Regions from separate parts of the Streptomyces sp. NPDC006265 genome, predicted to be linked through region 1. Evidence: riboswitches for the same ligand, from Rfam matches in the RefSeq annotation. Region 1 holds a riboswitch; each other region holds the start of a gene.
What was found. Region 1 has a riboswitch for cyclic di-AMP ahead of ABZ281_RS07735 (C40 family peptidase). Riboswitches for the same ligand answer to the same signal wherever they lie in the genome.
Positions count from the first base shown of each region.

Region 2: linked by a shared signal. The riboswitch ahead of ABZ281_RS30830 (transglycosylase SLT domain-containing protein) and the one ahead of ABZ281_RS07735 (C40 family peptidase) in region 1 are both predicted to bind cyclic di-AMP.
Region 3: linked by a shared signal. The riboswitch ahead of ABZ281_RS25825 (NlpC/P60 family protein) and the one ahead of ABZ281_RS07735 (C40 family peptidase) in region 1 are both predicted to bind cyclic di-AMP.

Region 1 covers NZ_JBEXSH010000056.1:9,678-19,164, forward strand. The annotation lists partial or broken gene ABZ281_RS07685 (alpha/beta fold hydrolase) at 1-277, opposite strand, end outside; gene ABZ281_RS07690 (urease accessory protein UreD) at 408-1,181, opposite strand; gene ureG (urease accessory protein UreG) at 1,178-1,855, opposite strand; gene ABZ281_RS07700 (urease accessory UreF family protein) at 1,970-2,644, opposite strand; gene ABZ281_RS07705 (urease subunit alpha) at 2,655-4,376, opposite strand; gene ABZ281_RS07710 (urease subunit beta) at 4,369-4,680, opposite strand; gene ABZ281_RS07715 (urease subunit gamma) at 4,693-4,995, opposite strand; partial or broken gene ABZ281_RS07720 (TetR/AcrR family transcriptional regulator) at 5,109-5,231, opposite strand; gene ABZ281_RS07725 (ATP-dependent Clp protease proteolytic subunit) at 5,278-5,433, shown strand; gene ABZ281_RS07730 (hypothetical protein) at 5,441-5,749, shown strand; cyclic di-AMP (ydaO/yuaA leader) riboswitch at 6,085-6,297, shown strand; gene ABZ281_RS07735 (C40 family peptidase) at 6,301-6,774, shown strand; gene ABZ281_RS07740 (DUF6328 family protein) at 6,857-7,486, shown strand; gene ABZ281_RS07745 (ATP-binding protein) at 7,625-8,083, opposite strand; gene ABZ281_RS07750 (helix-turn-helix transcriptional regulator) at 8,296-9,156, shown strand; gene ABZ281_RS07755 (DUF397 domain-containing protein) at 9,166-9,396, shown strand; partial or broken gene ABZ281_RS07760 (aminotransferase class I/II-fold pyridoxal phosphate-dependent enzyme) at 9,448-9,487, opposite strand, start outside.
Region 2 covers NZ_JBEXSH010000476.1:518-6,620, forward strand. The annotation lists gene ABZ281_RS30825 (polyprenyl synthetase family protein) at 1-582, opposite strand, end outside; cyclic di-AMP (ydaO/yuaA leader) riboswitch at 1,092-1,261, shown strand; gene ABZ281_RS30830 (transglycosylase SLT domain-containing protein) at 1,265-2,044, shown strand; gene ABZ281_RS30835 (HAD family hydrolase) at 2,008-2,856, opposite strand; gene ABZ281_RS30840 (GNAT family N-acetyltransferase) at 3,049-4,113, shown strand; gene ABZ281_RS30845 (glycosyltransferase) at 4,135-5,478, shown strand; gene ABZ281_RS30850 (polysaccharide deacetylase family protein) at 5,562-6,103, shown strand, end outside.
Region 3 covers NZ_JBEXSH010000350.1:297-6,399, reverse strand. The annotation lists gene ABZ281_RS25840 (alpha/beta fold hydrolase) at 1-296, shown strand, start outside; gene ABZ281_RS25835 (M23 family metallopeptidase) at 402-2,069, shown strand; gene pcrA (DNA helicase PcrA) at 2,167-4,644, opposite strand; cyclic di-AMP (ydaO/yuaA leader) riboswitch at 4,959-5,132, shown strand; gene ABZ281_RS25825 (NlpC/P60 family protein) at 5,140-6,103, shown strand, end outside.

The sequences.
Region 1 (9,487 bases):
AGGGCTTGGCGTAGTCGAGCGGCACGGTGACGTACCCGCACTGGATCGGCTTGGCCAGGTTCCAGTCTGCGGGGCAGTCCTGCCAGTCGATGCCGGCCTTCGCGGCCCGGGCGGCGGCGATCGCGGCGCCGCGGGCCTCCCGGCCCTGGCCGTGGCCGCTGCCCGCGCTCGCGTTCGCGGTGGGCGCCGCGACGGCGCCGGCGAGCAGCGTGGCCGTGACGAGCGCGCCGGCCGAACCGAGCGCCGCCACCCGCTTCTTAGGTCTCGAACCCCTCAAGGGGGACCTCCCCGTACCTCGTTGCGATCAGTACGGGGGATCCTCCCGGTTGTGAGGTCCCTGACAACAGGGCCGGACGCCCTTCTTTGCCAATCCGATAAACGGAGAGAGCGTGCTGCTCTACGGACAACTACTCCCGCGGGAGCGACGCCAACGCCTCGTCGAGCAGCCGCCGCAGCCTGAGGGCGTCCGGCGCCACCGCGGTCACCAGTGCGGCGGGCCCGGCGAGCGGCACGACCGAGGCGCCCTCCCCCAGCACCGTCGCGGCCACCGGCTCGGCGGCGAACTCCGGGCGTACGACGACCAGTTGTCCGACGGCCCGATGCCCCGCCAGGACGGCGGGCCCGTCCCAGCCGCCCGGCGCACCGGGCCCACAGGTCAGTTCCTGGTCGAGCACGGCCTGCCCGGCGATCCGCACGGTCAGACGGCTCGCGAGACGCCCGGGTTCCTCGCCGGCGCGTCCGAGCACCTGTTCCTCGCGCAGCACGAGCCGGGCGGTGGGTGCGAGCTCGACGCGGGTGGTGACGTACAGGTCACTGCCCTGGGCGGAGATCAACTGCTCCGGCATCCAGTGCAGTTCGCCATGACCGGCGACCTCGAACCGGACGTCGTAGCGGGCTTCGCCCTTCACCTGCCCGGGCAGCGCGATGGTGGCGGCGGCCGACCCGACGGACAGCCGCGCCCCCTCCTCCACCCGTCCTTCCACGGTGAAGTGGTCACCGCCGAGCGGCCCGCTCATCGCGCCGACCAGCATCACCCGGGCCTCGGAGCCGGTGGCCCGGGTGCGCCGCAGCGCCATGGGTCCGTCGCTCTCCAGCACGGGCAGCGAGGTCCCGCCGCGCCCGTCGTCCCGGGCGACGATCCGTGCGAGGGACCGCACCCCGGCACCGGTACGCACGTTCACGCGGTCCACGCGGCGAGCTGCGCACGCACCCACGCGGCGACATCCGCCACTCCGGCCTCGCTCCGCAACGACTGGAAGACGACCGGCAGTTCGGCACGCTGCGCCTTGGCGTCGGCGGCCATCCGGTCGAGGTCGGAGCCGACGTACGGGGCGAGGTCGGTCTTGTTGACGACGAGCAGGTCGGCGGTGGTCACACCCGGTCCGCCCTTGCGCGGGATGTCGTCGCCCCCGGCCACGTCGATCACGAAGATCTGCGCGTCGACGAGCCCCTTGGAGAAGGTCGCGGTGAGGTTGTCCCCGCCGGACTCCACGAGCACCAGATCCAGCGGCCCGACCGCGTCCTCCAGGTCCTCCACCGCCTCCAGGTTCGCGGAGATGTCGTCGCGGATCGCGGTGTGCGGGCAGGCACCCGTCTCCACGGCGGTGATCCGCTCCGGCGGCAGCACGGCCTCGCGGAGCAGGAACTCGGCGTCCTCGCGCGTGTAGATGTCGTTGGTGACGACGGCGAGTGCCAGCTGGTCCCTGAGCGCCCGGCAGAGCGCGGCGACGGTGGCGGTCTTCCCGGATCCGACGGGGCCGCCGAGTCCGATGCGGAGCGCTCTGCGGGTGCCGTCGGGGCGGTGGGCGTCCGCACCGAGGGCGGCGGAGGTGTCACGGTGGTGTTCGAGGTGCATGTGCGGCTCCTTGTACTCGTGTCGGGTGCGGATGGGCGAGGGCCGGCCGCGCTCACGCGGCGGAGCGCATATCGAACACGGCCCCGCGCCCCGGAGTGGGTTACCCGAGCGCCCTTATGACGCGAACAGGCGTACTGGCCATGCCGCATGCACCTCCGCCCCGAGCTCCAGCAACGGCGCCGATCCCGCCGGCAGGACGTCGACCCCCTCGTCGACCGCCGTCCGGGCCGTCTCCACCGCCCGGTCCGCGACCCGGTCCACCTCCGGCGCCAGGCGGGCCAGCACCCGCGTCGCGTCGAACGGATCCAGACTCAGCAACCGCACGGTCGCCGACGCCGGCCCGCTCACGCTCTCGTACGCCGCGCAGTACGCCGCGTCCACCGGCCCCAGCCCCGCCGCCCGGGCCGCCAGGCCCAGCACCACGGGCTGGTGGGCCCCCTTGGGGAACTCCTCACCGAGCGCGTCCAGTTCGGCGGACGGCCAGGTCGCACGGGCGGCCCGCAGCAGTTGCCGTCCCAGCTTCCGCGCGGCGACCCGCAGCGCGGGGGACGGCGTCCGCGCGTCCGCGGCTCGGTCCAGCGCGACCGGATCGATCCCGAGCGCCGCGGCCGCGGACAGCCCCGCCGCCGTCAGCCCCGCCGTGTGCAACCGCCCACGGCAGAACTCCCGCAGGCTCGCCGCCCCACTGATCCGCCCGGCCTTGACCGCCGCCTCGGCACCGCCGGAGTGCGCATGTCCTCCGGCGGGAAACCGCCCGTCGGCCAGGACGAGAAGCGCTGCACGCGACATCAGACCACCCTCAGAACAGGAAGTACCGCTGGGCCATGGGCAGTTCGGCCGCCGGCACCGCCTCGACCAGCTCCCCGTCGATGTGCACGGCGAAGCTGTCAGGATCGACCCGGACCTCGGGCCGGGCGTCGTTCTCGCGCATGTCGGCCTTGGTGACCCCGCGCGTCGACTCGATCGCGGCGAACCGCTTGCCGAGCCCCAGCCGCTCCGGCAGACCCGCCTCGACGGCCAGGGGCGCGACGAAGTTGACGGAGTTGGAGGCCGGTGCCCGCCCGATGGCCCCGTACATCGGCCGCGGCAGGATCGGCTGCGGAGTGGGGATCGAGGCGTTCGCGTCGCCCATCTGCGCGTACGCGATCTGCCCGCCCTTGATGACGAGCTGCGGCTTCACGCCGAAGAACGCAGGCTCCCAGAGCACCAGGTCGGCCAGCTTGCCGCTCTCCACCGACCCGACCTCCCCGGCGAGGCCCTGGGCGAGCGCCGGGTTGATCGTGTACTTGGCGACATAGCGGCGTACCCGGCGGTTGTCGGCCCGTCCGTCCCCGGGCAGCGCGCCCCGCCGTCGCTTCATCACGTGCGCGGTCTGCCAGGTGCGCATGACGACCTCGCCGACGCGTCCCATGGCCTGGGAGTCGGAGGAGATGATCGAGATCGCGCCCAGGTCGTGCAGCACGTCCTCCGCCCCGATCGTGGAGGGACGGATCCGGGACTCGGCGAAGGCCAGGTCCTCCGGCACCGCCGGGTTGAGGTGGTGGCACACCATCAGCATGTCGAGGTGTTCCTCGGCGGTGTTGACGGTGAACGGCCTGGTCGGGTTGGTGGAGCTGGGCAGCACGTACGACTCGGAGACCACGGTCATGATGTCCGGCGCGTGCCCGCCGCCGGCGCCCTCGGTGTGGTACGCGTGGATGCCCCGTCCGGCGATCGCGGCCAGGGTGTCGCCCACGAATCCGGCCTCGTTGAGGGTGTCGGTGTGGATGGCGACCTGGATGCCGGTCCGTTCGGCGACGGTCAGCGAGGCGTCGATGACGGCCGGGGTGGAGCCCCAGTCCTCGTGCAGCTTCAGGCCGAGTGCGCCGCCGCGGATCTGGGACAGCATCGCCTCGTGGGAGACGGTGTTGCCCTTGCCGAGCAGGCCGATGTTGAGCGGAAAGGCCTCCATCGCCTCCAGCATCCGGGCGAGATGCCAGGGGCCGGGGGTCACGGTGGTGGCCTTGGACCCCTCCGCGGGGCCCGTGCCGCCGCCGACGAGGGTCGTGATACCCGAGGAGAGCGCCTCGTCGGCGATCTGCGGGCAGATGAAGTGGACGTGCGCGTCGATCGCGCCCGCCGTGAGGATCCGCCCGTTGCCGGCGATGATCTCGGTCTCCGGGCCGATGACCAGGTCCGGGTGGACGCCGTCCATGGTGTCGGGGTTGCCGGCCTTGCCGATGCCGGTGATCCGGCCGTCGCGGATGCCGACGTCGGCCTTGACGATCCCCCAGTGGTCGATGATCACCGCACCGGTGATCACGGTGTCCGGCGTGCCGTCCGCCCGCGTGGCCCGCGCCTGGCCCATGGACTCGCGGATGACCTTGCCGCCGCCGAAGACCGCCTCGTCACCGGCGAGTCCCGGGCCGCCGGAGCGGTCCTCCTCGATCTCGACCAGCAGGTCGGTGTCGGCGAGGCGGATCCGGTCGCCGGTCGTCGGACCGAACAGGTCGGCGTACGCGGCACGCGAGATCTCAGGCATCGAGGGCACCTCCGGTCTCCCCGCGCAGACCGGGCACCACACGGGCCCCGGCCAGCGGCACGAGTTCGACGTCGACGGGGATCCCGGGCTCGAAGCGCACGGCCGTGCCGGCGGCGACGTTGAGCCGCCTGCCGCGCGCTGCGGCGCGGTCGAACTCCAGGCCGGGGTTGGCCTCGGCGAAGTGGTAGTGGGAGCCGACCTGGACGGGCCGGTCGGCGGCGTTGAGGACGGTGAGGCGGACGACCTCGCGGCCCTCGTTGTAGGCAATCGGCCCGTCGGCGAAGAGGATCTCTCCGGGAATCACGGCGGCTCCCCGTCAGACGATCGGGTCGTGGACGGTGACGAGCTTGGTGCCGTCCGGGAAAGTGGCTTCGACCTGGACGTCGTGGATCATCTCCGGGATGCCCTCCATGACATCGTCCCTGGTCAGGAGCTTGCGCCCGGAGGACATGAGTTCGGCGACGGTACGGCCGTCCCGGGCGCCCTCGAGGATGTGCGAGGTGATGAGCGCGACCGCCTCGGGGTGGTTGAGCTTCAGCCCGCGGGCCCGGCGCTTCTCGGCCACGTCGGCCGCTACGTGGATCAGCAGCCGTTCTTGCTCGTGCGGGGTCAGTTGCACGTCCCACCTCACAGTCGTCACTCCGGGCCGTGCGGGGCCCGGTCGCCGCGGCCACGGGGCAAAGTGCCAGGTGGCGTGGATCGGCAGGCTAATTGCGCCGCGTTTCGGGCACGTTAACCGAGCTGTGATCCACCGGTGTCCCCGGCACGCATGCCCGTCAGTGCCCGCAGACCGTCCCGGAGGACCTCGACCGGGGCGGGTCCGAAGAGGGACAGCTGCGCGATGAACCCGAGCACGATCCAGGCCGACGAGTTGACGCGCATCCGGAGCCGGATGGAGGAGATGCTCGCGCTGCACACGGGCCGCACCCGGGAGCAGGTGAGCGCGGACATCGAGCGGGACAAGATCCTCACCGCCCAGGAGGCGGTGGAGTACGGCCTGGTGGACGGGATCATCCCCAGCCGCAAGGCCACCCTGGCACCGCCGACCGGCCGATGAGGCACCGGTGCTCCCGCCCGAACTGCCACCACTGCCAGCCCTGACGCGCGCCGAGGCGGAACTGATCGACCGTTATCTCGACGTCATCGACCTGCTCGGCCGCATCAACCCGGCCCAGGACGGCGACACCTACCGCGGACTGCGCACCGCCCGGGCCCTGGTGGGCAAGGCGACCGCACTGCGTGACGCGCTGGCCCTGATGCACCGGCGGGGCGAGACGGAGCTGCACGCCGACACGCCGGCCCGGGCACTGCGGGTACTGGACGGTGAGCGGCGCACCGCCCGGCTTACCCTGCCCCCGGAGTCCGTCAGTTGACGCGGTACCGCCGGTCCGGACGCACGCGCCGCCGGCGACGCGTCCGGGGCTGAGTTGAAACGGACCAAAAGACGTACCCCTGTTCGGAGTAGGTGGGAAACAGATTTTGGGACCGTTCCGGTTGCGCAACGCGCGTAGCCAGTGGACGAAATAGGGCATTCCGTCGCTGGTCCGGAGCTCCGCGAACCCGTGGACAGTGGCTCGAACGCACACGTGTCCACACGAACGGGTGAGTGGTGAGTAACAACACAAATCCCCGGTTCCGTTGGGAAATCCGGACAGGCATGAGCCAAGATCCCTTTCGACGACAAGCCCCCGCCGCTGTGGCGGGGCGATCCGGGCGGACGCCGAGTCCTGCCGCCGCCCGGATGACCGGTCGACAGGAGTGGATCGGCAGGAGTGGAGGACCCGAGCACGACGGGTCGCCGGGACGGTCACGCCATGACCGGACCCGAGCAGCCCTTGGGGTGAAGCCGCGTCAGCGGCCGGGCAACTTTGTCAGCCCGAATCCGACAGGTCATCCTTCACAGGCGGCTGACGAAGGGTTGCGCATGACTGCGCTCAATCGTGTCCCGTCGCTCATGGCCCGGGCCGGCACCGCCTCGGCGCTCACCATCGCCGCGGTGGGCGGCTCCATCGTGGCGCCGGGCTTCGCATCCGAGGCCGCGGCGGCCACACCGGCGACCAAGGCACTCCAGATCGCGGCCTCCAAGAAGGGTTCGCCCTACAGGTACGGAGCCACCGGCCCGCACCGGTTCGACTGCTCCGGGCTCACGCTCTACTCATTCAAGAAGGCCGGCAAGAAGCTCCCGCGCACGGCTGCCCAGCAGTACAACAAGACGCACCACATCTCCGCCAGGAACCGCAAGGCGGGAGACCTGGTGTTCTTCCACTCGGGCAGCAACGTGTACCACGTCGGTATCTACGCGGGTAAGAACAAGCTCTGGCACTCCCCGAAGAGCGGGGACGTGGTGCGACTGCAGAAGATCTGGACCAAGAGTGTCTGGTACGGACGCGTGAAGTGATCCGCCCGGCGTGCGGCGGCCTCCTTGACGCGCCGCCGCACGCCGGAGCGTGAAACGGGCTCATGTGGATACCCGTGCCACCATGGCCGAGCACCGCCCCTGCACCGCGCGCAACGAGACGCCGCTGCAACGCGCCGACCGCAACTTCGTCGAGCTGCTCCAGGAACTCCGCGTCACCCAGACGGGCGTGCAGATCCTCTTCGCCTTCCTGCTGTCGCTGGCCTTCACCCCGCGCTTCGAGGACCTCGACACGGTCCAGCGCGTCACCTACGTCAGCACGCTGCTGCTGGCGGTGCTGGCCGCCGCCCTCTTCACCGCTCCGGCCGCGCTGCACCGCTCCCTCTTCCAGCAGGGCGCCAAACCCCGCATCGTGCAGGTCTCCTCGCGCCTGGCCACCACCGGCCTGAGCGTGCTGGTGTTCGCGTTCAGCGGTTCGGTGCTGCTGGTGGTCGACGTGACCACGGGCCGGACCGGCGGTATCGCCGCGGGCGCCGCGACCTTCCTGGTCTGCGTGGGCCTGTGGGGGCTGCTCCCGCGGCTGGTGCGGCGGGCGGGGCCGCGTGAGGAGGCGGGGGGCACCGGGGAGACCACCGAGGAGGAAACAGCCCGGGGCGACGTCGGGATCCCCGCACCGCTGCGGCACACCGTCGGGCAGCCGTCAGGGCTTCGAGGGGCGGCAGCGCACCGGGAGGTGTCGGCGCGGCGCCGGTGAGGGCCGCGGTCTCCGACGGGGGCGGGAGGCAAGAGGGGGCGTCAGGGCCGTGGGGACGGCCCGGATGTGGGTCGCGCGGGCCGGGGGGGGACCGAGGGGGACCCACTGGACATGCCTTTCGGGTCCTGCTGCGTGTGACTACGGCTCCTGCTGCACCGCGGTCGCCACCGGCTGGACCGGGACGACCCAGGGAAGTTCGATCGAGATGGTCTTGCCGCCCTCGCGCGTGGGGCGGATACGGAGCCTGCCGCCGCACTCCGCGGTCAGCCAGCGGATGATGACCAGGCCACGGCCGTTGTCCTGCTGGACGGCGGCCGGCAGGCGTCTGGGGAAGCGTGGGTGGCTGTCCGTGACACCGACGCGCAGATGCTCGTCACGGTCCAGCTCGACGTCCACGGTGAACGTCGGCGACTGACCGAAGGTGTGCTGGACGGCGTTGGTGGCGAGTTCGGAGATGATGAGCCGGACGGTGTCGGACACTTCCGTGTCCGCCGGCAGGCCCCACTCCGCCAGCGTGCCCACCACGTAGGCACGCGCTGCGGAGACCGAGGCGGAATCGCTCGGCAGAGTGACGGATGCTTCCAGATGGTCTGCCATGGCGACGTCGTCCTTTCCCACGGGACCGGAGTCCGACACGGAGCGGATGGTTCGAGTACGGTCCCGGACTGGTGCTTCGTCGCCAGACTGCCACCAGAACACCCCTGAAGGGCGGCGATCCACCAAGAGATGCATATATCTGTCGCTCAAAGCGGTGAACTCTGCGACGCGAGACCGTATTTGGGTGGCTCGGAAGGAGTAAGGAGGAGCCCATGCAGCACGGTCCCGCGGTGCGCCGCCGGAAACTGGGCGCCGAACTGCGTGCGCTGCGCACCTCTGCGGGGCTCACGAGCGGTGAGGCGGCCCGGCTGGTGGACTGGCACCAGTCCAAGGTCAGCCGGATCGAGACGGGCACGAGCGGGGTGAAACCGGCCGATGTACGGTTACTTCTCGACGCCTACGGTGTGGCAGACTCCCAACTTCGCGAACTGCTCATGGTGTTGGCAGGGTCCGACGACAGCGGCGGCCGGCACCACTGGTGGCACGCCTACCGGGGGGTGCTGCCGCCGACCTACCGGGACTTCATCAGCCTGGAGTCGCAGGCCGGCGCCATGCGCACGCTGGAGACCACCGTCGTCCCGGGCCTGCTCCAGACGCCCGAGTACGCGCGTGCGGTGACGAGGGCCGCGGTGGAGGGACTTCCCGAGGACCGGCTCGACACGCTGGTCGAGGTGCGGCTGGCCCGACAGGACGTGCTGCGCGCGGATCCCCCGCTGGAACTCAGTGCCGTCCTGGACGAGGCGGTGCTGCGCCGGGAGGTGGGCGGCCCCGGGGTCATGGCCCGCCAGTTGGAACGGCTGGTCGAGGCGGCCCGGCTGCCCCAAGTGCGCCTCCAGGTATTGCCGTTCGCCGCCGGGGCGCACATCGGCGTCACCGGCCCTTTCGTAATCTTCTCATTTTCGAGCACTTCTGATCTGGATGTGGTTGTTCTCGACCACTTGACGAGTAGCCTCTACCTCGAACGGAAAGAAGACCTCCAGGCCTACACGGAGGCCTTCAACGCCCTTCAGATCCACGCCCTTTCGCCCGAGGACTCGTTGGATTTCATCGCCGGGACAGCCGGCGGCGCGTAAGGAGGCACCATGCGTGCACTGCCTCGTCACGTCCCCTCAAGCATCGAACTGCACGGTGTGCGGTGGTTGCGCAGCAGCTACAGCACCGGTGCGAACAACTGCGTCGAGACCGCGTGTCCGGATGCCCCGCCCTGGGCCGAGCTGCTCGCCGTGCGCGACTCCAAGGACCCGGCCGGACCCGCGCTGCTCTTCTCTCCGGGGAGCTGGGCGGCGTTCGCGGCCGGGGTGGAGCGCATGTAACCGCGTTCGATCAGGCCGTCATCGTGCGACGCACGGCCGTGTCACGCCGACTCATGGCCGCGTCTCGCCGATCAGTCGTACAGCGCGTTCG
Region 2 (6,103 bases), on a different contig from region 1:
CATCATCGCGCCGAACCGGCACGACACCGCGACCAGCGAGCCGGTCTTGCCGCCCAGCACGTCCAGGTAGTGCTCGACGGGGTCGCGGCCGTCCTGCGGTCCGGCCGTCTCCAGGATCTGGCCGGTCACGAGGCGTTCGAACGCCTCGGCCTGCACCCGCACGGCCTCCGGGCCGAGGTCGGCCAGGATGTGCGAGGCGCGAGCGAAGAGGAAGTCGCCGGTGAGGACCGCGACCGAGTTGCCCCAGCGGGTGTTCGCGCTCGCGACGCCGCGGCGCACGGCGGCCTCGTCCATGACGTCGTCGTGGTACAGCGTGGCGAGGTGGGTCAGCTCCACGACGACGGCCGACGGCACGATGCCGGGCGCGTAGCGGTCACCGAACCGGGCGGAGAGCATCACGAGCAGCGGGCGGAACCGCTTGCCGCCGGCCCGCACCAGATGCTGGGCGGCCTCCGTGATGAAGGGCACCTCACTCTTGGTGGCCTCGAGCAAGCCTTCCTCGACAGCCGTCAATCCGGCCTGGACATCGGCCTCCAGAGCCTGGTCCCGCACGCTCAGCCCGAACGGCCCGACGTCGGTCACGAGGGGTCTCCTGTCTGCTGTGTCTGCCGGTGATTACGCGGATTGTCGATAGGTCGCTGCCCTCACTCGAGCCAGCGTATCCGGTCACGTTTCGATCACCGCCAGCGCCCATGGTTACAGGCCGGGCGGTATCCGATCACGACCGTTATGTTTTCGATCAACCTATAAGAATAGATATATATCGACTCACCCGGGGGTAGCGAGTTATGCACGATTTGACGCGTTGAGTCGGCGAATTCCCCTTGGCGGGAATTGTCCTACGGGCTTGTGATCAGTGAGTTGAATCACTCCTTCCTCTTTTCCCCCTCCCCGCGACAGCGACCCCTAACACCTTCCCCCGAAAGCCAGTTGAGCCTTGGCTACCGCAAAGGATCAAGCGGCCCAAACGCTCCCGACCAAGGTCAAGCGCGCGATATGTGACTGAGGTGCTTGTTCCCGACATGTGCTCTCGCATACGTTCCGGCCCTGTCCGGCGGACGCCCAATCCTGCCGCCGCCCGGACTCCCCACTTAACCGACTCACTCACGCAGGGCAGGAGCGGGGGACCCAGGTAAGTCGCCGGTCCGCACAGCGGCACGGCTCGGGGTGAAGCCGCGCACGGCACACAGCGCCGTACGCGGCCGGGCACCTCCCGGCCCGAACCCGACAGCTCACCTCGCAGGCGCCGGAGAGGAACATGGCCATGGCCGGACGAGGCAAGCACCGTCGCCCCAGAACCAACCCGCTGACCCGAGGCTTCATCGCCGCCGGTACCGGCGGAGCCGCACTCACCCTGCCGCTCCTCGGCGCCACCCACGCGAGCGCCGCCGAGCCGCAGAGCGCACCCGTCGCCGCACAGTCCGTGCCGCAGGCGGCCCAGCCCGCCAAGTCCCTCACGTACACCGTGGTCAAGGGCGACTCGCTCGCCCGCATCGCGGACAGGTACGACGTCTCGGGCGGCTGGAAGCAGCTCTACAAGGACAACCGCACCGCCGTCGGCGACAACCCGAAGCTGATCCACCCGCATCTGAAGCTGACGGTGAAGACCACCAAGACGAGCGCCGCGAAGAAGACGGCGACCAAGTCGTCCGCCCCCGCCAAGCCGGCCGCCAAGCCCGCCGGCGGCGTCGCCCAGGCCACCCAGGCGTCCGCGAAGACCTACGCGAACAACCTCGACGGGTGGATCCGCGAGTCGCTGGACATCATGGCGCAGAAGGGGATCCCGGGCTCCTACGACGGCATCTACCGCAACATCATGCGCGAGTCGTCCGGCAACCCCCAGGCCATCAACAACTGGGACTCCAACGCCGTCGCGGGCACCCCGTCCAAGGGCCTGCTCCAGGTGATCGACCCGACCTTCGCCGCCTACCACGTGGCCGGCACCTCCTTCGACCCGTACGACCCGGTCGCCAACATCACGGCGGCCTGCAACTACGCGGCCGACCGCTACGGCTCGATCGACAACGTCAACGGCCCGTACTGAGCGGTCCCGCCCAGCAGTCGCTCGAGGACGACGGCGATGCCGTCGTCCTCGTTCGACAGGGTGACCTCGTCGGCCACGGCCTTGAGTTCGGGATGGGCGTTGGCCATCGCGACGCCGTGGCCGGCCCAGTCGAACATCGGGATGTCGTTGGGCATGTCGCCGAAGGCGATGGTGTCGGCCGGCCGCAGCCCCAGATGCTCGGCTGCCAGCGCCAGACCCGTGGCCTTGGTGATCCCGCACGGCTGGAGCTCGACGGTGCCGGGCCCCGACATCGTCACCGTCGCCAGTGAGCCGACCACCGAGCGGGCCGTCGCCGCCAACTCGTCGTCCGTCAGAAGGGGATGCCGCAGCAGCACCTTGCTGACGGGCTCGAGCCACAGCTCGTCGCGCCGGTCGACCCGTACGGCGGGCAGGGTCGGGTGCGGCATCAGATAGCCCGGCTCGATCAGCGTGAGCCCGTCGACCCCGTCCTGGTCGACCGCCGCGTACACCTGCCCCACCTCGGCCTCGATCTTGCCGAGGGCGGTCTCGGCCAGTTCCCGGTCCAGGGTGATGGACCACAGCAGCCGGTCCGCGCCGGCGTCGTACACCTGCGCGCCCTGCCCGCACACCGCGAGCCCCGTGCACCCGAGGTCGTCCAGGAGCGGCCGCACTCTCGGCGCCGGCCGGCCCGTCACCACGAGGTGCTGGGCACCGGCGTCCGCCACCCGCGCGAGCGCGGCGAGGGACCGGTCGGAGAGGGTGTCGTCGCCGCGCAGCAGCGTCCCGTCCAGGTCGGTGGCGATGAGTGAATATGCGATGGATGCGGCCATGATCAGAGAATACGGACAGTACGGCCCTTCGTTTCATCGCTCGGTGGACGCCGATTGCCCGGTTGAAGGCCTCTGCACCAGTTGGCAACAACATGCTCCACTACCTACCCATGGGGCCGCATAGAGCGGTACCTTCCAAGTGTCCAGGGGGGACTTGATCGGGGGGTCAGGTTGAGCAGTGGGCGCATTCGCGTGGCTGGGCCCGGGGAGCTCGGCGAAGGGGAGAGGGAGCGCTGGCGTGCGCTGCGCGCCGCTTCCGAGGCACCGCGCAACCCTTTCATGGAGCCGGAGTTCACCGAAGCCGTCGGCCGGGTCAGGCCCGGGGCCCGGGTCGCCATGGTGTACGAGGGGCCGGAGCCGGTCGGCTTCCTGCCCTACGAGCGGGGCCCGTTGGGCCAGGGCCGGGCGATCGGGCTCGGCGTCTCGGACGCGCAGGGCGCGATCCTGCGGCCCGGCCTCGACCTGGAGACGGGCGAAGTGCTGAAGGCCTGTTCGCTGTCGAGCTTCGCCTTCGACAATCTGGAGGCCGAGCAGCGGCTGTTCGTCCGGTACGCGGCCGAGGAGTACGCCACCTACGTCATCGACGTGGAGAAGGGCTACGAGACGTACCAGTCGGTGCTGCGTGCGCAGTCGCCGAAGTTCCTGAAGACCACGCTGGCCAAGGAGCGCAAGCTGGGCCGGCAGGCCGGGGAACTGCGCTTCGTGTTCGACGAACGCGATCCGGCCGCGCTGCGCACGCTCATGGGGTGGAAGTCCGCGCAGTACCGCAGGACCGGCCGCCGGGACCGGTTCGCCCAGGAGTGGATCACCCGGCTCGTCGGGCAGCTGGCCCGGACCCGGGCGCCGGAGTGCAGCGGCACGCTGTCCGTGCTGTACGCCGGTGAGCGGCCCGTCGCCGCGCACTTCGGGCTGCGTTCGGCCTCGGTGCTGGCCTGCTGGTTCCCGGCCTACGACCCGGAGTTCGCCAAGTTCTCGCCGGGTCTGGTGCTGCACCTGCGGATGGCCGAGGCGGCGGCGGCCGACGGCATCGGCACGCTCGACCTGGGAAGGGGCGCAGCCGAGTACAAGGACGCGCTGAAGACGGGCGAACTGCCCGTGTACGAGGGTGCGGTGACCCGTCCTGGGGTGGGCGCGGCACTGCACTGGCTGAGCCACGAACCGTCGCGCCGCGCGCACAGCTTCGTCCGCGGCAGGCCCCAGCTCGCGGCGCTGGCCGCGCGGACGCTGAAGGGCGCGGCTCGGCTGCGCCGTACCTGACTTCACGAGGGGGGTGGGCGCATGGCCCGTTCGGCGCGTGCGCAGGAGGAGATACGGCGGTTCCTGGGCATCGGGGCGGTGCAGGTCGCCGAGCTGGACCTCGACGGTGACGAGGCGGTGCTCAGACCCGGCCCGGGGGGTCCGCCCGTGACGCACGGAGAGGTGTTCGTGCTGGTCAGAAGGGGCGGTCGGCCTGTGGGCACGCTGCTCGGGCGGGTACCGGAGGGGGCGGATCCAAAGGTCGTGCTGACGGACCGGGCACGGGCGGAGTGCGGGCCGGCCGTCGTCGGCGGACCCGGGGAGCCGCCGTTCACGACCGTCGTCGTCGCGACCCGGGAGCGGGCCGGGCAGCTGGCCCGGGCGCTGGACTCGCTGCTGGCGCAGGACCATCCGCGGTTCGAGATCGTCGTCGTCGACAACGCGCCGGTCACGGACGAGACGCGGGAGCTGATCGAGCGGAAGTACGCCGAACGCGTGCGGTACGTCTGTGAGCCCGTTCCGGGGCTCGCAGCCGCCCACAACGCCGGGCTGGACGCCGTGCGCGGCGAGGTGGTCGCCTTCACCGACGACGACGTGGTCGCCGACCCGCGCTGGCTGACCGAGCTGACCGCGCCCTTCGCCGCCGACGCCGGACTCGGGTGCGGCACCGGGCTGATCCTGCCGGCCCGGCTGACGACCCCGGCCCAGGTGCTGCTGGAGAGCCACGGCGGCTTCGCGAAAGGCTTCACTCCAAGGACGTACGACCCCGCGCGTCCGCCGGGCGACGAGCCGCTGTTCCCGTTCACGGCCGGGCGGTTCGGCTCCGGCGCGAACATGGCGTTCCGGACGGCGGTGCTGCGTTCCGTCGGCGGTTTCGACCCGGCCACCGGGGCCGGCACGGCGGCCCGGGGCGGCGACGACCTCTACGGCTTCGTCCGCGTCCTGGCCCAGGGCCACCGACTGCACTACACGCCGTACGCCCTGGTGTGGCACCACCACCGGGAGACCTGGCGGGACCTGGAGACCCAGGCCTACGGCTACGGCGCAGGGCTCACGGCGTACCTCACCGCGGTGCTGGTGAACCGACCCGCGCTGGTGCCGGCGTTCCTCGCGAGGCTGCCCCGCGGCCTCGCCCACGCCCGCACGCTGACGGCGGTGCGCGAGACGGACGCGGCGGACGGCACCGGCACGCCGGGCGACCATGACGAGCGGACGCATCCCTGGCCGCGGCGGCTGTCGCGGTTGCAGCGCAGGGGGATGGTCTACGGGCCCCTCGGCTATCTGCGGGCGCGGTACGCGCTGCGCGCGGCGGTTCGGGAGAAGACAGCTCAGCGGGCGAAGACAGCTCAGCGGGCGAGGGCGAAGACCGCTCAGGGGGCGAGATGACGACGTCGGCACGTGCGCGTGGTGAGGGACCGATAGCGTCCTCGGACACCCCGGCCATCCCCGTTTTCCTCTACCACGCCGTGATGGACGACCCGCCCGAGTGGATCGCCGAGTTCACGGTCACGCCACGGCAGTTCGCGGCACATCTCGACGTCATCGTCGGCAGCGGGCGTACGCCCGTCACGATCAGCGCGGTCGCCGGTCATCTGGCCGGGCGGGCGCCGCTGCCGCCCCGGCCGTTGCTGCTCACCTTCGACGACGGGTTCGCCGATCTGCCCGGCCCCACCGCCGAGGCCCTGGCCGCACGCGGGCTGCCCGCCACGGCCTACCTCACCACCGGCGCCATCGCCCCGGGCGGCCGCAGTCTGCTGCCGCCCGCTCCGATGATGACCCTGACCCGGGCGGCGGAGCTGGAACGTTCCGGCATGGAGATCGGGAGCCACACCGTCACGCACGCGCAGCTCGACACCCTGTCCGCCAAGGCCCTGGCGTACGAACTGCGCACCTCCAAGGCCGTGCTGGAGGACACCCTCGGGCACGAGATCCGGCACCTCGCCTATCCGCACGGCTACAACAGCCCCCGGGTGCGGGCCATGTCGGCCCGGGCGGGCTACGAGACGGCGAC
Region 3 (6,103 bases), on a different contig from region 1:
TCGTGCGCCAGATGCGCCCCGGCTCACCGGTGCTCGAGGAGCTCACTCTGCCCGCCCCTGACTGCCGTACGCACTTCGTCGGCTTCTGGAGCGACCTGGACCATGTCATGGACCCGCCGGAGGCGGCCTGCATCGACCATCCCGATCTGACGGCGCAGAACGTGCGCGTGACCGGCATCGGCCATCTCGCCCTGCCTGTGCACCCCGCCGTCGCCAACGGCATACGGCAGGTCCTCGACACGGCCCACGCGGGTGAACCGTCCACCGAACACACCGCCGGTCTGACAGTCGCCTGAGACTCGTCATACAGCGATCACTCGGCGCCACAGTATCGATCAAGCTCGAACAAACTTCGAACACAGGGCCAAACCCGTGCCCGCCGTCCGCCAAAACACGGCCGAATGCCCGTTTCCTGCGCACGCGAAACCTGCCGAAGATTGTCGTGCCCGCGTACCGCCGGGTACAGTCGCCGCACTGCTCTGGCAGCCCCTGTTGTCGAGGCGAAAGAGAAGTTGGTGAACGACCGTCACCCGTCGGGGACCATGACCCCGGCTCCGGCTTCCGACGCCGCCTCCGCGCACTACGCGTCGTACGGCACCCAGGAAGCCCAGCACGGCGACTTCACCACGTGCGGCGACTACACCGCCACCGGTTTTGACGCCACCGGTGCCCAGGTCACCGGTACCCACGGTGCCGGTTTCGACGCCACCGGGCACGCCACCGCGAGCTTCGCGACCGACCCCCTCTTCGGCGACATGCCGGGCCGCGGGCAGGACACGGGCAATTACGACACCGGCCACTGGGCCACCGGCACGCACGAGAACGTGCACTACGACGCCTACGCGGCCCAGCACCACGCCTCCTACGACACCGGCGTCTACGACACGACCTCCTGGACGGCCGAGCAGCAGCCGATGTCGGCGATCCCCTCCCAGGCGCCGTCTCCCGACGCCACCGGGCAGTGGGACGCCGGTTCCTGGCTCCAGCCCGACCAGGCCGGCAGCCCCGCCGACCACACCCAGCAATGGGAGTGGGGCACGCAGACCTTCGACACGGGCGCCTACGACGCGACGCAGTGGAACTCCGACGGCACCGCCGCACCGGCCCCCGACGCGTACGAGCACCCCGCCGAAACCTTCGACCAGCTCGAGACCGCGACCTTCGACCAGGTCACGTACGACGAATCCGCCGGGACGGACTACCGCGACCCCGCCGCGGACGGCGGTGAGCCGGCCGCCCCCGGCGAACTGCCCGTCGTCGCCCCGCTGCTGGACGGCGCGGAGGACGTCACTCCGGCCCCGTCCTCCCGGGCGGCCTCGCGCGCCGGGTCCCGCTCCCGCCGCCGTACGCCCCCCAAGCGCTCGGCGCTGATGACCATCGCGGTGCCCTCGGCGTGTGTGATGAGTGTCGCCGGGATCGCCGCCGCCTCCGTCGGCACGTTCTCCGACGACGGCGCCGCGCAGGCGCAGACGACCGCGGCGGACGCGCAGCCGGTCAAGCCGGCCGCCGCCAACAACAAGCTGGACACGCAGTTGCAGAGCCTGTCCGCCGGCGCCGACGACTTCGCCGACCGGGCCAGCCGTACGCAGGAGCGCATCGACCTCAAGGCCCAGCAGGCGGCCGAGAAGAAGAGGGCGGCGGAGGAGGCGGCCCGCAAGGAGCGGCTGCGCCCCAAGTTCGCCCTGCCGGTGGCGCGGCACGGACTCAGCGCCTACTACGGGCAGTCCGGCATCAACTGGATGTCCCTGCACACCGGCATCGACTTCCCCGTCTCGTACGGCACGACCGTGATGGCCGCGACCGACGGCACCGTCCGCACGCAGTGGAACAGCGCGTACGGCAACATGCTGATCCTGACCGCGAAGGACGGCACGGAGACGTGGTACTGCCACCTCTCCACCTACACGGTCCCCTCGGGTACGACCGTGAAGGCCGGCGATCCGATCGCGCGTTCCGGCAACTCCGGCAACTCCACCGGCCCGCACCTGCACTTCGAGGTGCGCCCGGGCGGCGGCTCGGCGATCGACCCGCTCCCGTGGCTGCGCAGCCACGGCATCGACCCGACGTAGCGTCCCGGCAGCCGCCGTCCCCGCCCGTATCGAGTAACGCCCCGGCAGCCCCCGCCCGCGTCGAGCGCGCAGGGGCCCACCGGGTCACCTCACGCCGCTACAGCTTCTCTACCGGCGCGTACCGCAGCAGCAGCCGCTTCGGCTTGGTGTCGCCGAAGTCGATCGTCGCCTCGGCGTTGCCGCCCGTGCCCTTGACCCCGACGACGGTCCCGAGCCCGAACTGGTCGTGCGTGACCCGGTCCCCGACCGCCAGGGACACCACCGACTTCTCGGCGGTGCGGCGCGTGGCGAAACCGGAGGCGCCCGACGCCGACGAGCGCGAGCGGGACGACGACAGCGAGGCCGCCACCGCCGAGACCGGCCCGGAGGACGCGGGGGCGGTCGCTCCCGTCCGCTTCCACTCCACGTGGGTCGGCGGGATCTCCTCCAGGAAACGGGAGGGCGGGTTGTAGGAGGGCTGGCCCCAGGCGCTGCGCAGCGTGGACCGGGTCAGGTAGAGCCGCTCCCGCGCACGGGTGATGCCGACGTAGGCCAGGCGCCGCTCCTCCTCCAGCTCCTTGGCCTGGCCGAGGGCGCGCATGTGCGGGAAGACGCCGTCCTCCATGCCGGTCAGGAAGACGACCGGGAATTCGAGGCCCTTGGCGGTGTGGAGTGTCATCAGGGTGATGACGCCGTCGCCGCCGTCCTCGTCGGGGATCTGGTCGGAGTCGGCGACCAGCGCGACCTGTTCGAGGAAGTCGGACAGGGTGCTCTGCTCCTCCTCGCCGCGCTCCTGCTCGAACTCCATTGCGACGGCCGCGAGTTCCTGGAGGTTCTCGATCCGGGTCTCGTCCTGCGGGTCGGTGGAGGCCTGGAGCTCGGCGAGGTAGCCGGTGCGCTCCAGGACGGCCTCCAGCACCGTGGCCGGTCCGGCACCGGACTCGACGATGGTGCGGAGGTCCTCCATCAGCGTGTTGAACCGCTTGACGGCGTTGGTGGAGCGCGCTGCCATGCCGTAGGCCTCGTCGACGCGCTTGAGCGCCTGCGGGAAGCTGATCTTCTCCCGCTGGGACAGGGCGTCGATCATCGCCTCGGCGCGGTCGCCGATGCCCCGCTTGGGAACGTTGAGGATCCGGCGCAGCGGCACCGAGTCCTCGGGGTTGGCCAGCACGCGCAGGTAGGCCAGGACGTCCCGGACCTCCTTGCGCTCGTAGAAGCGGACGCCGCCGACGACCTTGTAGGGCAGGCCGACGCGGATGAAGATTTCTTCGAAGACACGGGACTGGGCGTTGGTGCGGTAGAAGACGGCGACGTCGCCGGCCTTGGCCTCGCCGGCGTCGGTGAGGCGGTCTATCTCTTCGGCGACGAACTGGGCCTCGTCGTGCTCGGTGTCGGCGACGTAGCCGGTGATCCGGGCGCCGGTGCCCGCGTTGGTCCACAGGTTCTTGGGGCGGCGGGACTCGTTGCGCTCGATGACCGCGTTGGCGGCGGTGAGGATCGTCTGCGTGGAGCGGTAGTTCTGCTCGAGCAGGATCGTCGTCGCGTCCGGGTAGTCCTCCTCGAACTGGAGGATGTTGCGGATGGTCGCGCCGCGGAAGGCGTAGATCGACTGGTCGGCGTCGCCCACCACGCACAGCTCGGCGGGCGGGACCTCGGCCTCGGGCGGTACGTCGACGGCGTGCTCGGAGGTGCCGACGAGCTCGCGGACGAGGGCGTACTGGGCGTGGTTGGTGTCCTGGTACTCGTCCACCAGCACATGGCGGAAGCGGCGGCGGTAGTGCTCGGCGACGTCCGGGAAGGCGCGCAGCAGGTTGACCGTCGTCATGATCAGGTCGTCGAAGTCGAGGGCGTTCGCCTCGCGCAGCCGCGACTGGTACATGACGTAGGCCTGGGCGAGGGTCTTCTCGAAGCCGTCGGTGGCCTGGGCGGCGAAGTCCTCCTCGTCGATCAGCTCGTTCTTCAGGTTGCTGATCTTGGCGCTGAAGGACTTGGGCGGGAAGCGCTTGGGGTCGAGGTCCAGGTCGCGGCAGACCAGGGCCATCAGGCGCTTGGAGTCGGCGGCGTCGTAGATCGAGAAGGAGGAGGTGAAGCCGAGTTTCTTGCTCTCCCGGCGCAGGATGCGCACGCACGCGCTGTGGAACGTCATGACCCACATGGCGTTGGCCCGCGGGCCGACGAGCTGCTCGACGCGTTCCTTCATCTCGCCGGCGGCCTTGTTGGTGAAGGTGATCGCGAGGATCTGGCCCGGGTGCACGTCCCGCTCGGCGAGCAGGTGGGCGATGCGGTGCGTGAGCACACGGGTCTTGCCGGAGCCGGCTCCGGCCACGATGAGCAGCGGGGAGCCGGAGTGGACGACGGCGGCACGCTGGTTGTCGTTCAGCCCTTCCAGCAGCGCGGCGGAGTCGATCACCGGGCGGGGGGCGCCGTCCCGGTAGTAGGCGTCCCGGTCCGGGGGCGCGTCGAACTTCCCGCCGAACAGATCGTCCGGAATCGGCTCCGGTACGTGATCGTCCTCGGGTGGCGGCGGGGGCTCGTCGGCCGGGCCCCGCTGGGCCTGGAGGTTCGCCAGGAAGTTGTCGTCAAAGAGGCTGCTCATCGCTCTCCGAGTCTAGGGCGCCCCACTGACAGCCCGCCGCCGCCCTGAGAACATCGCCCCGCACCCGGGCTCCCGCCGACCGCCCGGCGGCGCAATGTCGCCCTCCATGACCGCATGATCACGGCCTGCCACACCCTCTGCAATTGGGGATGACTCGTGACCAATCCCCCGCGATCGCTCACTGTCGGCAACGTTCATGAGTGAGGTCACGAAAATGTATCGGGCATATCGCCCATCAACCTTCACAGGGGCCACACGAGTTGGCTACGGTGCGACCAGGCCGCATGACCCCCACCGGCGAACGTCGCCGGGCCGCGCGGCCTCCGCCGAGTCCGGTGTGCCGCAGCGGCAGCCGGAGCCGGGGACCCAACCGTGAACCTGGGGTGAATCGGCCCGCCTCCCTGCGCGGAGACGGCCGTAGGGCAAACCTTCCGAACCACCCGCCCGAACCCGACAGCTAACTCGGTAGGCGGAACGTGGAAGGAGTCGCCTCCCTTGGCGTCGCACCGCAAGTCGCGTCCTACGGGTACGCGCGTGGCAGGCATACGGACCCCCGCCCTCGCAACGGCGGCCCTCACCTCCGTGGCCCTGCTGTCCCAGTCGGCCAACGCCGCCCCCGAGGCCGACGACAAGCCCAGCCTGGAGGAAGTCGAGAAGAAGGTCGACGACCTGTACCGCCAGGCCGAGTCGGCGACCGACAAGTACAACGCGGCCAAGGAGAAGACCGCGAAGCAGCGCAAGCACGTCGACACCCTCCTCGACGATGTCGCCGAGCGCACCCAGAAGCTCAACGAGGCGCGCGAGGAGCTGGGTTCCTTCGCCTCCGCCCAGTACCGCACCGGCGCCGCCGCCCCGGACACCGCGACGTTCCTGCTCGCGGACACCCCGCAGGACTACTTCGACCAGACCCAGCTGATGGACCGGATGACCGGCCGCCAGAAGGTCGCGGTCGACGACTACGTCACGCAGCAGTCCGAGACGATGAAGAAGCGCCAGGAGGCCACCGAGAGCCTCGAGACGCTCACCGACTCGCAGCACGGCCTGAAGACGGCCAAGGCCACCGTCCAGCGCAAGCTCGCCGACGCGCGCGAGCTGATGTCGAAGCTGACCGCCGAGGAGAAGGCCCGGCTGGCGGCGATCGAGCGGGAGAAGCGGGCGGAGGCCGCCCGCAAGGCCGACGAGCTGGCCCGGCAGCAGGCCGCACAGCAGAAGGCGCAGGACGAGGCCGCCCAGCAGCAGGACAGCGGGTCCTCCTCGTCCGGCTCGTCGGACTCCGGCTCGTCGACGGCCCCGGCCGACTCCTCGTACGCCACCAAGGCCGACAAGGCGCTCGCCTTCGCCCGCGCCCAGATCGGCAAGCCGTACGTGTGGGGCGCGGTCGGTCCCGGCTCCTACGACTGCTCCGGCCTCACCCAGGCCGCCTGGAAGGCCGCGGGCGTCACCCTGCCGCGCACGACCT